DNA from 4 places in the Arthrobacter sorbitolis genome. Region 1 is predicted to be linked to each of the others. Evidence: riboswitches for the same ligand, from Rfam matches in the RefSeq annotation. Region 1 holds a riboswitch; each other region holds the start of a gene.
The links. Region 1 has a riboswitch for S-adenosylmethionine ahead of ACX80K_RS02310 (ABC transporter substrate-binding protein). Riboswitches for the same ligand answer to the same signal wherever they lie in the genome.
Positions count from the first base shown of each region.

Region 1 (4,547 bases):
CAGGGCGACGACGGCGGCGGCCGCCGCGAGTGCCGCCGTCGCGCCGATCTGCTGCCCGATGGCCTCGGTGACGGGCAGGCGCAGCCTGTAGGACTGCCCGAGGTCGCCCTGCAGGAGGTTACCGACATAGCTGCCGTACTGGACGACGAACGGCTGGTCGAGGAGGTAGTCGCTGCGGACCTGCGCCAGTGTCTCGGCGGTGGGCCGCGCGTCCGGTCCGCCCAGGATCAGCAGCGCGGTGTCGCCCGGGATGAGGTGGACCGCGAGGAACGTCAGCGTCGCCGCGCCCCAGAGGACGCCGATGCCGACCGCGAGCCGTGTGAGGATGCGGCGGAGGACGGTCACCTACTCGGCCTTCCAGGCGTACGTCAGGACGGGCACCGGGTGCGAGGTGTCCACGGTGACGTCCTGCACGGTGTTCGCGTAGGCGAACTGGCTCGGGTTCTCGTAGAGCGGCACACCGGGCACGAGCTCGAGCAGCCGGTGCTGGGCCTTCGCGTAGGCTTCCTCGGCCTCGGGTCCGTCGTCGGCCTCGCGCGCCGCGGAGAGCAGTCCGTCGAGTTCGGGGTCGTTCACGTAGGACGAGTTCTGGCCGATCCGTTCGCCGGTGATCTCGGAGGAGTGGTAGCGGATGAACAGGACGTCGGTGGTGTTGGTGTGCCATACCCCGGCGAGGGCGTCGTAGTCGCCGGCGTAGCGCAGTTCCGTGAGCTGGGCCTGGGGGAGCTGGATGATCCGGAGGTCGAAGCCGACCTTCCTGGCCTCGCCCTGCAGCTGGACCAGCAAGGGGCTCGGCGTCGAACTCTCGACCGTGGGCACCTCGACCGTGAGCCGCTTCCCGTCCTTCGTGCGGAAGCCCTCGTCGTCGCGGCCGGTCCAGCCGGCATCGTCGAGGAGCTGGTTCGCGCGTTCCGGGTCGTGGGTCAGGACGCCCTCGACCGACGGGTCGTAGTACTTGCTCTGCTTCGACAGGAAGCCGTCGATCGGGGTGTAGGTGCCGAAGCCGAGGCTCTCCGTGACGGCGTCCGTGTCCACGGCGGCGGCGAACGCCTGGCGGACCGCGAGGTCGTCGAACGGCGCGCGGCTCAGGTTGAAACTGAGGACGTAGGGGCTGCCGGTGCGGGGCAGGTTCTCGTACGTGAAGCCGGGGTCCTCCTGCACCGCGGCGGCGTTCTGCGGTGCGAGGTTCTCCGTCAGGTCGTACTGGCCGGAGACGAGGGACTGGTGGCGGATGACGGGTTCGCTGACGAGCGTGACCTCGACGCCGTCGAGGTACGCCTCGCCGTCGCCCTCGAGCCACGCCGGCGCCCAGTCGTAGCCCTCCCGCTTGGCGTAGCTGATGCTCTGGCCCGGCTGGTAGTCGGCGACGGTGAAGGGTCCGGTGCCGATCGGTTCCTGGCACAGCGTCTCCGGGGACTCGGCGATGGCCTTGCCCGAGTTCATGCCGAGCCAGGACTGCGCGAGCGTGTAGAGGAAGGGGGTGTAGGGGTAGGCGAGGTGCGCTTCGAAGGTGTACTCGTCGATCACCGTGCCGTCCACGTACGGGGCGATGTACGCAGCGGCGAGGGGCGACTTCGTGGCCGGGTCCCTCATGTGCTCGAAGTTCTGCCCGAGGACCTCGGCGTTCCAGGGCGAGCCGTCGCTGAAGGTCACGCCCTGCCGGAGGTGGAACGTGTAGGTCCTGCCGTCCGCCGAGACGTCCCAGGACTCGGCGAGGTAGGGGGCGATGTCCCCGTCCTCGTCGAGGGTCACCACGTTGTCGTAGATCAGGCGGCCCAGGAACTGCTGCTGGGTCGCCGAGATGCCGTGGCCGTCGAGGCAGCCGGGCTCGGCCGAGATCGACACGTCCAGGATGCCGCCGGGCACCGGGTCGCCGTCCGGAGCGGAGGCCGGACCGGCCGGACCGGCGCACCCGGTCAGGACGGCGAGGAGGCCGACGGCGGAGAGGGCCGTCAGCCGCCGGAATGCGAGGCGATTCCGGGCAGGGGGTAGTGCGGATGCATTCATGGTGAATTCCTCGGAAATGTTCCGGCACAGCGCACAGCGCGAATTGCCGGGGGTCGGGAAGAAAGGAGGAGACGCGGACGGGACGCGCCGGAGTTGTGCTAGGGGAGGGCCGTACAGCTCACGATGAGTGCCTTTCGGAGTGCTCTTGCCTGCACCGGACCAGCACCAGGTGCCGAGGAGGAGGCCGCTTCGTCATCCGAACCACCCAGGAACATGGGGTTGGCGCGCGGTCCAGTCGGAGCTTGGCGACCGCGTCTCTTGAAGCTGGGACAACCATAGGCAGATGTCCGGGGAATTCGACGAATAAAAAGAAATGTGACACCCCGGCCATTGCGTCCTGAAGCGTCGGAGAGCGGGAATTCCGCCAGTCAATTCAGCCCAGGCTGACGGTGCCGTCGTCGAGGATGCGCCAGCGGGGATTGTGGGCGATCTCCCACGTCACTCCGATCGGATCGCTCACGAGGGAGTGGAGGATGCCGCCGAAGGCGCTCTCCTGCGGCTCCTTGAGGACCGTGGCGCCGGCGCGCGCCATCGCGGTGACGACGGCGCGGACGTCGTCGGGGGACCCCACGTTGTGGGACAGGGTGACGCCGGCCGGTGCGGGCGCGACGTCGAGTCCGAGGTCCCGGGCGAACTTGTCCGCGAGGAAGAACCCGAGCAGCATCCCGGGAGCCACCTGGTAGAAGATGACCTCGTCCGGGACGTCGAGGACCGGCGTCCAGCCCAGTCCGCCGTCGTAGAACGACCGTGCGGCGTCGAGGTCCGGTGTCGCGACAGTGAGGAAGTGCAGCTGCTGATCCATGGCGCGGGCCGGACGGCGGCGTGCGCGGACGGTCGGGGCGGCTTCAGTGGGCCCGGCGGAGCGGGTGGGTCTCCCGGTACCTCTGGATATGGAGGGCGAGCTTGCGCTCGGCTTCGCGACGCCGCTCGCCCTGACGCTTGAGCTCGGATTCCGAGAGCGGATGTGCGACGCGGTATACGTGGTCTCCCGTTGCGGCGGGCACGGGCGAGGGGGTACGGAGGCGCATGGGTCGGGCCTCGGACTGCTCAGTGGTCATGGCTGTGTCCTTCGTCGTCAGGGGGTGCGGAACCGATCGCGCGGCGGCCGACGCGCACCTTCGTCATCCCAGGGACTCCTGCCAGTCCTTGAGTGCAGCCAGTATGCGCCACGATCGGGAATCCCTCTAGGGTCTTTCGGCCGGATTTCCCGGCGGCAGCATCCTGGGTGGGGAGATGGGGCTGCTGACGCGTGGGCGGGCGAGGATATACAGTGCCGTATGCGCCCTGAGCCTGCTGTGGAGATCGAGCGGAAGTTCGACATCGATGACGACGTGCCCCTTCCCGCTCTGGAGGACGTCCCCGGGATCGAGGCGGTGGACCAGCCGGTGGAGTACCACCTGGAGGCCGAGTACTTCGATACCGAGGACCTGCGGCTGGCTTCCCGCCGCATCACCCTGCGACGGCGGACCGGCGGCGAGGACGCCGGGTGGCATCTCAAGCTGCCGGCCGGGCCCGACGAGCGCCACGAGTACCATGAACCGCTGCGCAAGGGCTCGGCGGTGCCCAAGTCGCTCCTGAAACTGATCCGGGTGCACGTCAGGGACAGCGCCCTCGTTCCTGTCGCCCGGCTGGACACCCGGCGCGTCGTCCACCACCTGCGCGGTGCCGAGGGCCGGATCCTCGCCGATGTCATGGACGACCACGTGCACGCCGAGGTGCCCGGGTCCGCGCCGTCCACCCTGCGCTGGCGTGAGTGGGAGATCGAACTGGTCGAGGGCTCGAGGGATCTGCTGGGCGCCGCGGAGGCCGTCGTCACGGCGGCGGGTGCACGTGCCGCCGCTCACCGGTCGAAGCTGGCACGGATCCTGGGCGACCGTGTCCCGGACGAGCCCGCGGCGCCCCCGGTCCCGACCCCGGGTGGTCCGGCCGGCGACATCCTGCTCGCCTACCTGCGGGAGCAGGTGACCGTGCTCCAGCAGCAGGACCCCCGGGTGCGGGTCGACGGGCAGGACGCGATCCACCGGATGAGGGTGTCCATCCGGAGGGCACGGTCCGTCCTGGCGACGTACCGGACCCTCCTCGACGACACCGAGGCCGTCCGGCTGCTGCGCGAGGAACTCAAGTGGCTGGCCGGGGTCCTCGGGAAGGCGCGGGACGCGCAGGTGATGCACGAGCGGCTCCAGCGGATGCTCGCCGACGAACCCGCGGAACTCCTGCTGGGCCCGGTCGGGCGCAGGGTCGACGTCGAGCTCGGAGGGGACTACAAGAAGTTCCGCGCCCAGGTGCTGAAGGCGCTGGACGGAGGACGCTACTTCCGCCTCCTGGACACCCTCGATGCCTTCGTGGCCGATCCGGTGACGACCCCCCGTGCGGCCGAGCCCGCCTCCCGCGTGATCCCGGCGCTCATCAACCGGGACATGGAACGCCTGCGCAGGGTGGTCCACGATGCGATGAGCCACCCCGCCGGTCTCGGCGACCACCCCGCCCTGCACGAGGCCCGCAAGGACGGAAAGCGGTTGCGCTACGCCGCCGAGGCGGCC
Region 1 is NZ_JBTNDM010000001.1:468,470-473,016, forward strand. It holds gene ACX80K_RS02305 (ABC transporter permease) at 1-345, opposite strand, end outside; gene ACX80K_RS02310 (ABC transporter substrate-binding protein) at 346-2,007, opposite strand; SAM riboswitch class IV at 2,144-2,271, opposite strand; gene ACX80K_RS02315 (VOC family protein) at 2,381-2,809, opposite strand; gene ACX80K_RS02320 (hypothetical protein) at 2,853-3,065, opposite strand; gene ACX80K_RS02325 (CYTH and CHAD domain-containing protein) at 3,285-4,547, shown strand, end outside.

Region 2 (4,547 bases), on a different contig from region 1:
CGAAGGCCCCGGGCAGGTACTCCTCGAACAGGGCGTCGTCGGGTGCGTCCTCGAGATCCACCACGGTGAAGCCCTCGTGGAGCCGGGCGAGGGCCTCGGGCGTGAAGATCCTGTCCCGCTTCTGCGGGGCGGGCTTCAGCAGGACGACGGGTTTCGTGGGTTCGGCCATGGCTGGTCCTCGGTCTGTCGGGCTCACAGGGCGGTGGTCAGGTCGGCGTCGAGGGCGGCGCGGGGGTTGTGGGAGTGCCGGACGCCCACCGTGAAGGCTCCGGCCCGCCGGGCGAGCGCCAGGTAGGTGTCGCTGTCCTCGAGGACGACGCAGGGCGGGACGCACAGCTCCCGGAAGAGGGCTTCCTTGTCCCGCCCGGGTTCACGGCGGGCGACGTGCACGAACCGGGCGAGGTCCCACTTCCCGAGCAGCGCGGTGATCAGATCCGGGTCCCCGTTGGAGACCACCACCTGCTCGGCGGCGGTGCCGTGCACGGCCGGCATCAGCGACGCCGCGAGCCATGACGGGTCGAGGGTTCGGAGCGCCGCCGCGGCGACCACCTCGCCGCGCTCGCCGTGCAGGGCCGGGATCTCCCGCTCCGCGGCCGGGAAGCCGTCGGCGATGACGCGCTCCCAGATCCACTGCTCCGTGTGGCCCACGAGGTCGCCGAAGAAGCCGGACGGGAACTCGTGGTTCCGCCGTTCCGCGAGTTCGCGGTAGCTCGCCTCGTGCAGGGGTTCGGTGTGCCCGACGACGCCGTCGAAGTCCCAGATGATGCGCGCCCCGGCCGCCTCCCGCAGGATCCGCTCGGAGACCTGCCGTGCTGCGTCGTCGCCCTGCGGCATCGCGGACCCTTCGGTGGACTGGTGCCAGCCGTCGAGGGGCTGCGCCTGATGTCGGTCATCGTAGGGTTCCGACAGCAGGTCGGCCAACCGGGCCGTGCACAAGGGCGTCATCGAAGAACTTCCTCGCGTGACAGACCTCGTGTCGCCCGGCGTACGGTGGAGGGATGAGCGTGCCTACGGACTCCAGGGTCAGCTTCGACAGCCGGTTCGCGCGGGAACTGCCCGAGATGGCGGTCGCCTGGCAGGCCGACGACGCCCCCGCACCCCGCCTCCTGGCCCTCAACGGTCCGGTCGCCGCGGACCTCGGGCTCGATCCGGGGTTCCTCGGCTCCCCCGAGGGCCTCGCCCTGCTGGTCGGCACCTCGGTACCCGACGGCGCGACGCCCGTGGCCCAGGCCTACTCCGGCCACCAGTTCGGCAGCTTCAACCCGGGCCTCGGCGACGGCCGGGCGCTGCTGCTCGGCGAGCTGACCGACGTCGCGGGCCGCCTCCGCGACCTCCACCTCAAGGGCTCGGGCCGCACGCCCTTCGCGCGCGGCGGTGACGGCCTCGCCGTCGTCGGCCCCATGCTGCGCGAGTACATCGTCAGCGAGGCCATGCACGCCCTCGGCGTCCCGACCACGCGCTCCCTCGCCGTCGTCGCCACCGGACGCGAGGTGCGCCGTGAGACCATGCTGCCCGGCGCGGTCCTGGCGCGCGTCGCGAGCAGCCACCTGCGCGTCGGGAGCTTCCAGTACGCGGCCGCCACCGGCAACCAGGACCTCCTCACGCGCCTCGCCGATCACGCGATCAGCCGCCACTACCCGGAGGCCGCGTCCACCGAACGCCCCTACCTCGCGCTGTTCGAGTCGGTGCTGTCCGCGCAGGCGTCGCTCGTGGCGCAGTGGATGCTCGTCGGCTTCCTGCACGGCGTGATGAACACGGACAACATGACCATCTCGGGCGAGACCATCGACTACGGGCCGTGCGCGTTCATGGACGTCTTCGACTACGCCACGGTCTACAGCTCCATCGACCGCGGCGGCCGCTACGCCTACGCCAACCAGCCGCTGATCGCCGAGTGGAACCTCGCACGCCTCGCCGAGACCCTGCTGCCGCTCATCGACGAGGACCAGGAGCAGGCGGTCGCCCTGGCCGTCGGCGTGCTGGAATCCTTCCGATCCCGCTACGGCGCCGCCTGGCTCGCCGGCATGAAGGCCAAGCTGGGGCTGCCCGACGACGTCGACGACGAGGTCGCCTCGCCGCTGGCCAACGACGTCCTCACCCTGCTGCAGGAGAACCACGTCGACTACACGTCCTTCTTCCGGGGCCTCGGCTCCGTGGTGCGCGGCGACGTCCGGCCCGCACGCGACAGGGTGCTCGACGTCGCCGCGTTCGACGCCTGGGCCGAGCGGTGGCTCGCCCTCGGGCCCGACGCCGACGCGATGGACCGCGTCAACCCGGTGTACATCCCGCGGAACCACCTCGTCGAGGAGGCCCTGGAGGCCGCGACCGCGGGCGACCTCGATCCGCTCACGCGGCTCGTCGACGTCGTCGCGAACCCCTTCGAGGAGAGGCCGGGGCTGGAACGCTACGCGGCCGGCGCGCCGGACGACTTCGGCCGGTACACGACGTACTGCGGGACCTGAGGCCCGGGCTCCCGGAGTCGCTCCGCGAAGGAGGGGCCTCCTGCGTCGCCGCATGACCCCCTATGGTCGCCGCATGACCCCGTATGACGGGCACCACTGGCGCTCCCTGCGGCCGGTGCGCTTGACTGGGTCCATAACCATCCCGAGCGGCCGAGAGACCTGGATCGACGACGCCGCAGCAACCCTCCCCGTGTAGCAACGGGGAACGGTGCTACTGCCAGGACCGATGGAGTTGCTTCACGCTTTCGTTGGTCTCCCCCGCCGTGCGCGCGCACGTCCGGTGGTGACTGCTGGCTGTCCTGTCTGCCCTCCATCGGGCGATGATTCAGGAGCCCCGCGTGACGACAGCACACCCCCGCACCCTCAGCACACTCGCCCTGCTCGGCGCAGCAGGACTCGCCCTCACCCTCTCCGGGTGCGGCGGAACGGCCGCGGCCGGCGAGGACGACACGTTCGTCTTCGCGACCGGCAAGGACATCTCCTGCCTCGACCCCCACGTCAACGGCGACATGCCGCAGGCGTCCATCGCTGCCAACTACCTGGACTCCCTGGTGTCACAGGACAGCGAGGGGAAGATCCATCCGTGGCTGGCGACGGACTGGTCGGTCTCCGACGACGGCCTGACCTACACCTTCACCGTGCGCGACGACGTCTCGTTCACCGACGGGACGAAACTCACCGCCGAAGCGGTCAAGGCGAACCTCGACCACATGGTGGATCCGGACACCCAGTCCGGCACGGCCGGAGGCTACCTCAAGCCCTACGTGGGAACCGAGGTCGTGGACGACACCACCGCCGTCGTCACCCTCAACCGCCCCTACGCCGCGTTCCTCGAGGTCCTCGCCCAGCCGTTCCTCGGCATCGAATCCCCCGAGGCGCTGAAGCGTCCGCAGGCCGAGAACTGCAACTCCCCCGTGGGGACCGGGCCGTACAGGATCGTCGACTACGTCCCGCAGTCGAAGGTCAGCCTCGTCCGGAACGAGGACTACAACTCGGCCCCGCCCTACGCGGAGCACGAGGGTCCGGCGCACCTCGAGAAGATCGAGTGGCGCATCGTCCCCGAGGACTCGACCCGCTACGGGCTCCTCCGCGCCGGGCAGGTGGACGCCCTGGACCTCATGCCGTCCGTGCATTTCGGTGAGGCCGAGGCGGACCCGAACGTCGAACTCATCCTGCAGGACCGGCCGGGCAACCCGACCAACCTCATCCTCAACACCACGCGCGCCCCGTTCGACGATCTGGCCGTCCGCAAGGCCTTCCTGCACAGCGCCTACGTGGACGCCGGGATCGACAGCGTCTACTTCGGCACCGTCACCCGGGCCGGCGGACCCCTGAGCTCCACCACGGGCTTCTACTCCCCCGACTTCGAGCACGTGTACGACCCGGACCCCGACGAGGCGGCCCGCCTGCTCGACGAGGCCGGCTGGTCGGAGCGCGACGACGAGGGCTACCGCGTGAAGGACGGCGAGCGCCTCACCGTGCACTTCCCCTACACGCCCGGAGCCTGGCCCACGGCGCACCAGGCCCTGGTCACCCAGATCCAGGCCACCGCGAAGAAGGCCGGGTTCGAGGTGCTGATCGAGAACGGCGACGGGGCGACCGTCAGCGAACTGGGGAACAACTTCGCGTACGACCTCCGCGCCGACTACTGGAACACCAACACGGCCGATGTCCTGCGCATCGTCTTCTCCTCCGAGTACACCGAGTCCGCGGGCTTCGTGCCGAACGGGTCGGGCTTCCGCAACCCCGGCCTGGACGGCATCCTCAACGACGCCCTCGCCACGGACGACCCCGCCGAGCGCGAGGACCTCTACTACCGGGCGCAGCAGATCGTGAGCGACAACGCCCTGCAGCTGCCGCTGTACAACCAGGCCAGCCAGGTGGCGCTCCGCAGCGACCGCTACGAGAACCTCGCCCTCGAGCCGAGCCTGTCCCTCCCCTACCTCTACGACGTCACGGCGGTGGATTCAGAATGAGCACCCAGTCCCTCGATTCACTCAGCGCAGCACCCCGCACGACGGCGACGGCCGGTACCGCCGGCAAGGTCATCGTGCGGCGGGCGGCCGGCAGCCTCTTCGTCCTCTG
Region 2 is NZ_JBTNDM010000007.1:83,351-87,897, reverse strand. It holds gene ACX80K_RS13115 (NAD(P)-dependent oxidoreductase) at 1-169, opposite strand, end outside; gene ACX80K_RS13110 (HAD family hydrolase) at 193-945, opposite strand; gene ACX80K_RS13105 (protein adenylyltransferase SelO) at 999-2,462, shown strand; SAM riboswitch class I at 2,597-2,695, shown strand; gene ACX80K_RS13100 (ABC transporter substrate-binding protein) at 2,801-4,438, shown strand; gene ACX80K_RS13095 (ABC transporter permease) at 4,435-4,547, shown strand, end outside.
Region 2: it holds a riboswitch for S-adenosylmethionine, as region 1 does, so the genes downstream of both, ACX80K_RS13100 (ABC transporter substrate-binding protein) here and ACX80K_RS02310 (ABC transporter substrate-binding protein) in region 1, are expected to answer to the same signal.

Region 3 (4,547 bases), on a different contig from region 1:
TCGTGCGCCACCTTCGCCAGCCCTGCGAGATCCGCGATCTCGCCGGACGGATTGGCGATGACCTCGGCGTAGACGGCCTTGGTGTTCTCCCGGATGGCGGCGGCGTAGTCCGCGGGGTCGGTCCCGGGTACGAAGGTGGTCTCGATGCCGAAGCGGCGCAGCGTGACGTCCAGCTGCGTGACGGTCCCGCCGTAGAGCTGCGAGGCGGCGACGATGTGGTCGCCCGCCTGGCACAGCGCCGCGAAGGTGATGAACTCGGCGCTCATGCCGGACGCCGTCGCCACCGCGCCGATGCCGCCCTCGAGGGAGGCGATGCGTTCCTCGAACGCCGCGACGGTGGGATTGCCGATGCGCGAGTAGATGTTGCCGTACTTCTGCAGCGCGAAGAGGTTGGCGGCGTCATTGGTGTCCTTGAACACGAACGACGTCGTCTGGTAGATCGGTACGGCGCGCGCGCCGTGCGTGGCGTCGGGGGTGCCGCCCGCGTGCAGGGCACGCGTACGGAAGCCGAAAGAACGTTCTGCCATCAGATACCTGCCTTGGTGGGTTCGTGGACTGGGAGAGTGGCCTCAGGATCGAAGTCGACCCCCGCCGCGCGCGCGGCATCCGCCTCGAGCTGCCGGACGATCGGGAGGATGTCCGTGCCGAAGGCCGCGACCTCCTCCTGGAAGTGCAGGTAGCAGGTGAGGAAGAGGTTCACGCCGATCTTCTTGTACTCGACGATGCGCTCGGCGATCTGCTCGGGCGTACCGATGAGCTGTGTCTTGAAGCCGTCGTTGTACTGGACGAGGTCCTCGAACGTGGAGTCCGCCCACATGCCCCTGCCGTCCTTCGTCGAGGCTCCGGCTTCCTGCACGGCGTCGCGGAAGCCCTCGACGGCAGGCCGATGCGCCTTCTCGACGATCTCACGCAGCGTGTCCCGGGCCTCCTTCTCGGAGTCGCGGGCGATGACGAACCCGTTGAGCCCGTACCGGGGGTGCCGCCCGGCCTCGGCGGCGGACGCCTGGACGCCCGCGATGTTCTCCTTGAAGCCCTCGAGGTCCTTGCCGTTCGAGAAGTACCAGTCCGCCACCCGACCCGCCGTGGCCTGGGCCGCCGTCGAGTTGCCCCCGAAGAAGACCTCGGGGTGCGGGCGGCCGGGCACGTCCACGGGGGCGGGGCTCAGCGTGAAGTCCCGGATGTCGTAGTACCTGCCCGACTGGCTGTACCCCTCCTCGGTCCACAGGCCGCGCAGCACCCGGATGAACTCCTCGGTGCGGACGTAGCGTTCGTCGTGCTCGAGCCATTCCAGGCCGAAGTTCACGAACTCGTCCTTCAGCCAGCCGGAGACGATGTTGACGGCGGCACGGCCGTTCGAGATGTGGTCGGCGGTGATGATGAACTTCGCCAGGACGCCCGGGTGCCACATGCCGGGATGGACCGCGGCGATCACCTTCAGCTTCTCCGTGGCGGCGAGGAGGGCGAGGGAGAACGACGTCGCCTCGTGCTGCTTGTCCGCTCCGTACGACGCGGCGTAGCGGGTCTGCGACAGGGCGTATTCGAACCCGGCGTCCTCGGCGATCCGGGCGAGCTTCCTGTTGTAGTCGAAGTCCCAGCTGGTGCGCTGCTCGATCGTCGAGACGACCAGGCCCCCGCTGACGTTCGGCACCCAGTAGGCGAATTTCAGGGGGGTTGAAAGGTCGGCGACGCTCATCGGATCCTCCATCGGTCTGGCAGTAGCACCCTTCTGTCGCCGCGTCGGATGCGGAGGCCAGGGTTGCTGCGGCGTCAGTGAGCCAGATCTCTCAGCCGCTCGGGATGGTCAGATCGAGTCTGACACCGAGCCGCCGGGGAACCAAACAATGTGTCCCCGTGTGAGCGAGCCCCGCCGCATGCCGCGCCCGTCCCTCCCGCATAGGGTGGGGGGATGGAGAGCTGGAGGGCGGCGGAGCGTACCCACGAGCAGGGATTCTGGAGCACGCTCCTCTGTGTCGGGGCGGCGCTGACGGCCGCGCTGTCCGGCAGCCTCGTGGCAGCGGCCATCGGCGCTGATCCGACGGCGAGCGCCTGGTTCTACCTGCAGCAGTCGGTGCTCCTCGTCCTCAGTGCTGCATGCACGGGGCTCGCGTTCCGTCGCCGGCGATCGGCCCGTACCGGGGGGTAGGGTACGCGGCGTTATGTGAATGTGACAAAACGTCCGAGCAGTGGCTATGTTCGTCGGGTGCCTCCGCCTATGTGAGGCGCTCCTGGACGAAATGCCGAGCCCCGCCGTCGTCCCGGATACGTTCGCACACATCACGGCGGGGACGGGGGAACCACAGTTCCAGTGGGCGCGCAGCAACACCTGCCGACGTCCTTGGGGTTAAGTCGCATCGCAGCAGCTGATCAGCTGGTGCACGCGCCCGGGTGACTCCCATCCGAACCCGACAGCTCACCCCGCAGGCATGGGAGAGGTATACATCCATGTCACGAAAGATCTCTTCGGCGCGCCACCGCGCCGCAATCGACGGCAATCTCGCACTGCAGGGCCTGTCCCGCGCCGCGAAGGCCCACGCCACCATGGTGGGGCGTCCCGTTGCCGTCGTCGCCGTCACGTCGGGCCTCGCGCTCAGCGTCGTCGGCACCGCCCACGCCGGGTCCTACACGGAGCAGGCCGCGACGCCGGCACCGGCAGCCGTGGCAGCCCAGGCCGCTCCCGCCGTCCAGGCCGCTCCCGCGGCTCCGGCCGCTGCAGCCGACGCGACCCACACCGTCGTCGCCGGCGACACCCTCGGCGGCATCTCGGCGAGCTACGGCGCGGACCTGACCGCGGTCCTCGCGGCCAACGGGCTCTCCCTCGCGTCCGTCATCTTCCCCGGTGACTCCATCGTGATCCCCACGGGTGGAGCGGCAACCGCGCAGACGGTCTCCGTTCCTGTCGCGGTCGCTCCTGCGGCTCCCGTGCAGCAGGCAGCGGTCGTCGCCCCGGCGCCGGTCGTCCAGCAGGCTGCGGCCGTCGCCCCGGCTCCTGCTCCCGCCCCGGCCCCGGCCGTGTCGGAAGCCCCCGGTTCGGGCGTCTACCTGGCCTCGGCCGAGGTCACCCCGGCAGCCGGCGGCGCCGGTGGGACCCTCCTGGCGTCGGCCCAGTCGCAGCTCGCGGCCGGAGCGGTCCAGGACTGCACCGTGCTCGTCGAGAACGCGCTGCACGCAGCCGGGATCGCCGCGGGCGACCTCGGCCCGTCGCAGTTCTTCCAGTACGGCGCGACGGTGGCGACCCCCGCCCCCGGCGACATCGTCATCACCGGTGGCCACGTGGCCATCTACGCCGGTGGCGGCCAGGTCATCAGCAGCGGCATGAACGGGTCGAACCTCACCATGCAGCACCCTCTCTCGGACCTTCCGGGAGCATCCTTCGTCCGGGTCTGATTCCTGAACGAACCACACGCGGGAAGCGGCAGGTGCTTGGACGGGGCGCCTGCCGCTTCCTTCTTTAAGCGGGATCCGTCCGGGCGGGCGGCGGGCGGGTTTCAGCCCCGCGCCGCCAGGACGTGCTGGATCCCGGGGATGCACCCCTCGTTCTGCAGGGACGTGGTGTCCCCGAGGGGGCTGCCCTCGTAGAGTTGCGTCAGCAGGCGCCGCATGATCTTCCCGGACCGCGTCTTGGGGACATCGGGCACGACGACGACGGCCGAGGGCCGCGCGATCGGTCCGATCGCCTCCGCCACATGGGCGCGCAGCGTCGCAGCGACGTCGGCCCCATGGTCCGCGCCGGCGGTGAGGACCACGAAGGCCGCGATGGCGTGACCCGTCAGCGGATCCGGGATCGGGCATGCGCCGGCCTCCGTGACGAGAGGGTGGGCGACGAGCGCCGATTCGATCTCGATGGTGGACAGGCGGTGCCCCGAGACGTTGATGACATCGTCGACACGGCCCAGGATCCAGGTGTCGCCGTCGTCGTCGTACCGCGCGCCGTCGCCCGCGAGGAACCAGCCCCGGCTCGCGAACTTCCGCCAGTAGGCGTCGAGGTAGCGCTGCGGGTTCCCCCACACCGTCCGCGCCATGGCGGGTCCGTGGCGGTCGACGACGATGAGACCCTGCTCGCCGGGCGGGACGGCCCGGCCGTCCTCGTCGACGATCCGCGTGCTGACCCCGGGTAGGGCACGTGCCGCGCAGCCGGGCTTGAAGTCGGTGTCGGTAGGGCTGGGGGAGAGCACCGTGGCGCCGGTCTCGGACTGCCACCAGGTGTCGACGACGGGCACCTCGTCCCGTCCGAGGTTCCTGCGGAACCAGCGCCACGCCTCGGGGTTCACGGCCTCGCCCACGGTGCCGAGCACGCGGATGCTCGAGAGGTCGTAGCCCGGCGGCACGCCGTCGGGGAACCAGCCCATGAGCGAGCGGACGAGGGTGGGTGCGGTGTAGTAGCTGGTGACGCCGTACCGTTCGATGATCTCGAAGTGGCGGCCCGGGTGCGGCGTGTTCGGGGTGCCCTCGAAGATGACCTGCGTGGCACCGTTGGACAGCGGTCCGTACAGCTCGTACGTGTGCGCGGTGACCCAGGCGAGGTCCGCCGTGCACCAGTGCACGTCCTG
Region 3 is NZ_JBTNDM010000009.1:87,406-91,952, reverse strand. It holds gene ACX80K_RS14395 (O-acetylhomoserine aminocarboxypropyltransferase/cysteine synthase family protein) at 1-527, opposite strand, end outside; gene sfnG (dimethylsulfone monooxygenase SfnG) at 527-1,693, opposite strand; SAM riboswitch class I at 1,699-1,804, opposite strand; gene ACX80K_RS14385 (hypothetical protein) at 1,907-2,143, shown strand; cyclic di-AMP (ydaO/yuaA leader) riboswitch at 2,227-2,437, shown strand; gene ACX80K_RS14380 (LysM peptidoglycan-binding domain-containing protein) at 2,443-3,384, shown strand; gene acs (acetate--CoA ligase) at 3,486-4,547, opposite strand, start outside.
Region 3: it holds a riboswitch for S-adenosylmethionine, as region 1 does, so the genes downstream of both, sfnG (dimethylsulfone monooxygenase SfnG) here and ACX80K_RS02310 (ABC transporter substrate-binding protein) in region 1, are expected to answer to the same signal.

Region 4 (4,547 bases), on a different contig from region 1:
GACTTCAGGCGCGGCGTCTGCGGATCGTCGAAGAGCGCGGCCGGTGGGCCGGTCTCCACCACGACGCCGGCATCCATGAAGGTCACGGTGTCCGAGACGTTGCGCGAGAAACCCATCTCGTGGGTGACGACGACCATGGTCATGCCCGCCGTCGCGAGATCCGCCATGAGGGCGAGGACGCCCTTGACGAGTTCGGGGTCCAGGGCGGAGGTCGCCTCGTCGAAGAACATCACCTCGGGGTCCATGGCGAGCGCTCGGGCGATGGCCACGCGCTGCTGCTGCCCGCCCGAGAGGTTGCCCGGACGGACGTCGGCCTTGTGCTTCAGGCCCACGAGGTCCAGCTGGGCGAGGGCCTTCTCCCGCGCCTCGCCGGCCGACATCCGGCGGAGCTTCCGGAGGGCCAGCGAGACGTTCTCCAGCACCGTCTTGTGCGGGAAGAGGTTGAACTGCTGGAACACCATGCCGATGCGCCGGCGCAGCTCGTCCGGGTTGTCCTTGAGAACGGACCGGCCGTCGAGCAGGATGTCCCCCTCGTCCGGTTCGATCAGCCGGTTCAGGACGCGCAGGAGCGTCGACTTCCCGGAGCCCGACGGGCCGATGACGGACGCCGTCGTGCCCTGCTCCACGTGCAGGTCGATCCCGCGCAGCACGTGGTTGGTGCCGAAGGACAGGTGCAGGTTCTGCCCGGTCAGGGTTCCCGATTCGAGAGTCGTCACGCCTTCGCTCCTTCGCCGATCTTCGCGGCCAGTTCGTCCGGTTCGGGCTTCTGCTTCTTGCCCACGCGGAGCCGGTTGTCGATGAAGTTGACCAGGTGGGTCAGCGGGATGGTCAGGCACAGGTAGAGCACCCCGGCCGCGATAAGCGGCGACAGGTTGCCGGTGTTGCTCGCCGCGTCGTTGCCGACCCGGAAGAGCTCCCGCTCACTGGCGACGAGCCCGATGAAGTAGATCAGCGACGACTCCTTGATGAGCGAGATGAACTGGTTCACCAGGGCGGGCAGCACGCGCCGCACGCCCTGGGGGACCACCACGAGCTGCATGGACGAGCCGTAACTGAAGCCCAGGGCACGCGAGGCCTCCAGCTGGCCCTTCTCCACGCTCTGGATGCCGGACCGGAAGATCTCGCCGATGTACGCCGAGGCGATCAGCGAGAGGGCGAGGATGCCCAGGGGGTACGGGCTGGTGCTGCCCGTGACCTGCCGGAGGATCGGGCCGAGCCCCAGACCGATGAGCAGGATGATCACGACGGCGGGCAGCCCGCGGAAGATGTCCGTGTAGATGCGGGCGATCCACCGCAGCACCCGGTTCCGCGAGATCCCCATGATCGCGAGGATCATGCCGACGATCGTCCCGATGATCCCTGAGGCCAGGGCGAGCATGAGCGTGTTCGGCAGTCCGACGGTCAGGAGGTCGGGCAGGACTGCGGCCATCGCCTCCCAGTCGAAGAACGTCTTGCCGAGCTGTTCGAGGGCATCCATGCAGGGACCGCTACTTTACTTCCACGGCTTTGCTGCCGGGCTTCCAGTCGGAGGGCATCTCGCGGTCCGGGTACCACTCCTCGGTGAGCTCCGTCCAGGTGCCGTCGGCGACGACGGCGTCGAGGCCAGCATTGAGGGCGTCGATGAGGGGCTGGTTCTCGCTGTTCACGGCGTACGCGGTGAAGTTCTCGGTGTTGATGATCGTCTCGGCGATCGTGGTGTCGTCGCCCTCCTTCACCTGTCCGGTGGCCTGCTGCGACGGCGCGACCCACGCGTCCACCTGGCCGTTCTTCACGTTGGCGTACACGGTGTTGTAGTCCGGGAAGCGCACGGGCTCGAGGCCGAGGGTGTTGGAGACGTAGTCGTCCTGGACGGTTCCCTGGACCACGCCGATGCGGGTGCTCTCGGACAGCGAGTCGAAGCCGGTGACCGAGGAGCCGTTCTTCGCGACGACGGCCATGTAGCCGAAGTCGTAGCCGTTGGTGAAGCCGACGTTCTCGCGACGGGCCTCCGTCGTGGAGATCGACGAGGATCCGACGTCGTACTGCTTGTTCTGCACCTGGGCGAGCAGCGCCGAGAAGTCGGTGGACGCGAACTCCACCTCGAGGCCGAGCTTGTCGCCGATGGCGCGCAGCAGTTCGTTGTCGTAGCCGGTGAAGACGCCGTCCTCCAGGAAGATGTTCGGCGGTGCGTCGGAGAGCGTCCCGACGCGCAGCGTGCCGTCGGTGATGAGGCCGAGTTCCGCCGTGTCGATCTCCTCGACCGGGGTGGTGGTCTCGGTGGTGTACTTGTCCAGCGACTGCTGGTCGCTGCCGGCCAGGGCGTCGGTGGTCTCGGTGGGTTCGCTGCTGCTGCTGCTGCCGCAGGAGACGGTCAGGGCGAGCAGGGGCACGGTCAGTACCGCGAGGACCTTGCGGGAGAGGTTCATGGTGTCCTTCTTCGAGGCGGGCCCCGAGAGGGGCGCGCTGGGTGGGGCTGCTGGACGCCGGAGGCCGGCGGGGGAACGACTGGCTGCTGGGTGACACGCTCGCTGTTCTGGGCTGTGCGCGCTGTGGCGGGCGGACCCGGAGGAAACACCGGGACGGACCGCACGACGCCGTACTTGCCAACCGGGGGACTGGACCCGGCGGCCGAATCTTCACCTGGAGCACCCCACTACGGGAGAGGGTTGCTGTCCAGCCGGCCAGGGCCGATGGCTGGAACTCTTGATTTGAGCAAAACGCTAGGGCAGCACGGAGGGCCGGGTCAAAACGGGAACGTCACTATTCCGGTTCTTGACGTCGAAATCCGCCTCCTGGGGCGCATTGTGTGGCGGAGATTACACGAAACGGTCCACGAGTGCGGTGAGTTCGGCCGTAAGGGCGGCCGAGGTGCGGAGCTCCCGGCCGTCGAGCGAGAGGACCGGCGCGAGGAGCCGGATGCTCGAGATGAGCCAGACGGCGTCGGCCTCGAAGAGGTGGTGCGGTTCGAGCGGACCGTACCCGAGGTCCCACCCCTGCTCCTTCGCCGCGGTGAACAGTGCGGCCTGCGAGGTGCCCGCCAGGATCCCGCTCTCGAGCTGCGGTGTGACGAGGGTCTTCCGCCCGTCGCGCTCGTGGGCGAGCAGCACGGTGGAGGTGGGCCCCTCGAGGACCTTGCCGTCGGAGGAGGTGAAGATGACGTCGTCGGCGCCGGCGGCCTTCGCGTGGCGGATCGCGGCCATGTTGACCGCGTAGGAGAGGGTCTTGGCGCCCAGGAGCAGCCACGGGGCGCGCTGTGCCACGGTGCTGTCGTACCCGCGCTCGAGCAGGAGGACCTTCAGGCCCGCCTCGCGCTGCGCCAGCGTGGCCGCCGGGACGGGCGCGACCTGCACCCACGCCGTCGCGCGTCCGGCGCCCTCCATGCCGCGCGTGGCGACCAGCTTCACGACGGCGGTGCTCCTGCCCGGGTCCGCCGCGGCGAACTCGCGGAGGCCCGTGCGGATGGCACGGCTCCACGCGCCGGCGTCGGGCACCGCGAGGTCGAGGGCGGCGGCCGACGCCGCGAGCCTCGCCAGGTGCGCCTGTTCCTTCCGGGGCGTCCCGTCGACGGCCAGCATCGATTCGAAGACCCCGTCCCCGCGGGTGGCACCGAGATCGGTGGCCATCAGCTGCGGCTGCGCGGCATCCGCGATCCTGCCGTCGTCGGAGGCGGGGTCGAGGAACACGAGAACGGTCATGGGTCCCAGCGTATCGGCCGGAGGATCCGCGGTCGTCAGGTGAGTCTCACCTTCCGGGTGAAGAGTTTCTGCAGCAGGATGAACGCGAGGAGCAGGGCGCCGATCACGATGCGCGTCCACCAGGAGCTGAGGGTGCCCTCGTAGGAAATGAAGGTCTGGACGATGCCGAGGACGAGCACCCCCGCGAGGGACCCGAGCACGTAGCCGTACCCTCCGGTGAGCAGCGTCCCACCCACCACCACGGCGGCGATCGCGTCCAGCTCGAGGCCCGTGGCCGCCAGGCTGTACCCGGAGAGGCTGTAGAACGAGAACAGGATCCCGGCGATCGCGGAGCACAGTCCGCTGATCCCGTACACGAGGACCTTCGTGCGCGGGACGGCGAGGCCCATGAGCAACGCCGAGGACTCGCCGCCGCCGATGGCGTACACGGTCCGGCCGAACCGCGTCTGGTGCAGTACGTAGAACGCGGCGGCGACGACGAGCAGCGCGATCACGACGCCGGGGGAGACGAACAGCTTCCCCACCAGCGGGATCCTCGCCTGGGCCATGGACGTGAAGAACGGGTCCGTCACGGTGATGGAGTCGACGCTGATGACGTAGCAGAGGCCGCGCGCCAGGAACAGGCCCGCGAGGGTGACGATGAACGGCTGGATCTCGAAGACCTGGATGACCAGCCCCATGAGCAGGCCGAAGGTCGCGCCCGTCAGGAGCACGAGGGCGATCACCGCGACCGGGTTCCAGCCGGCCTGCAGGAGGGAGGCGGCGATCATCATGGACAGCGCGACGACGGAGCCGACCGACAGGTCGATGCCCCCGGTGAGGATCACGAACGTCATGCCCACGGCGAGCACGATGAGGAAGGTGTTGTCGATC
Region 4 is NZ_JBTNDM010000002.1:218,932-223,478, forward strand. It holds gene ACX80K_RS05675 (amino acid ABC transporter ATP-binding protein) at 1-716, opposite strand, end outside; gene ACX80K_RS05680 (amino acid ABC transporter permease) at 713-1,477, opposite strand; gene ACX80K_RS05685 (ABC transporter substrate-binding protein) at 1,488-2,405, opposite strand; SAM riboswitch class IV at 2,571-2,688, opposite strand; gene ACX80K_RS05690 (aminodeoxychorismate lyase) at 2,796-3,674, opposite strand; gene yjfF (galactofuranose ABC transporter, permease protein YjfF) at 3,710-4,547, opposite strand, start outside.
Region 4: it holds a riboswitch for S-adenosylmethionine, as region 1 does, so the genes downstream of both, ACX80K_RS05685 (ABC transporter substrate-binding protein) here and ACX80K_RS02310 (ABC transporter substrate-binding protein) in region 1, are expected to answer to the same signal.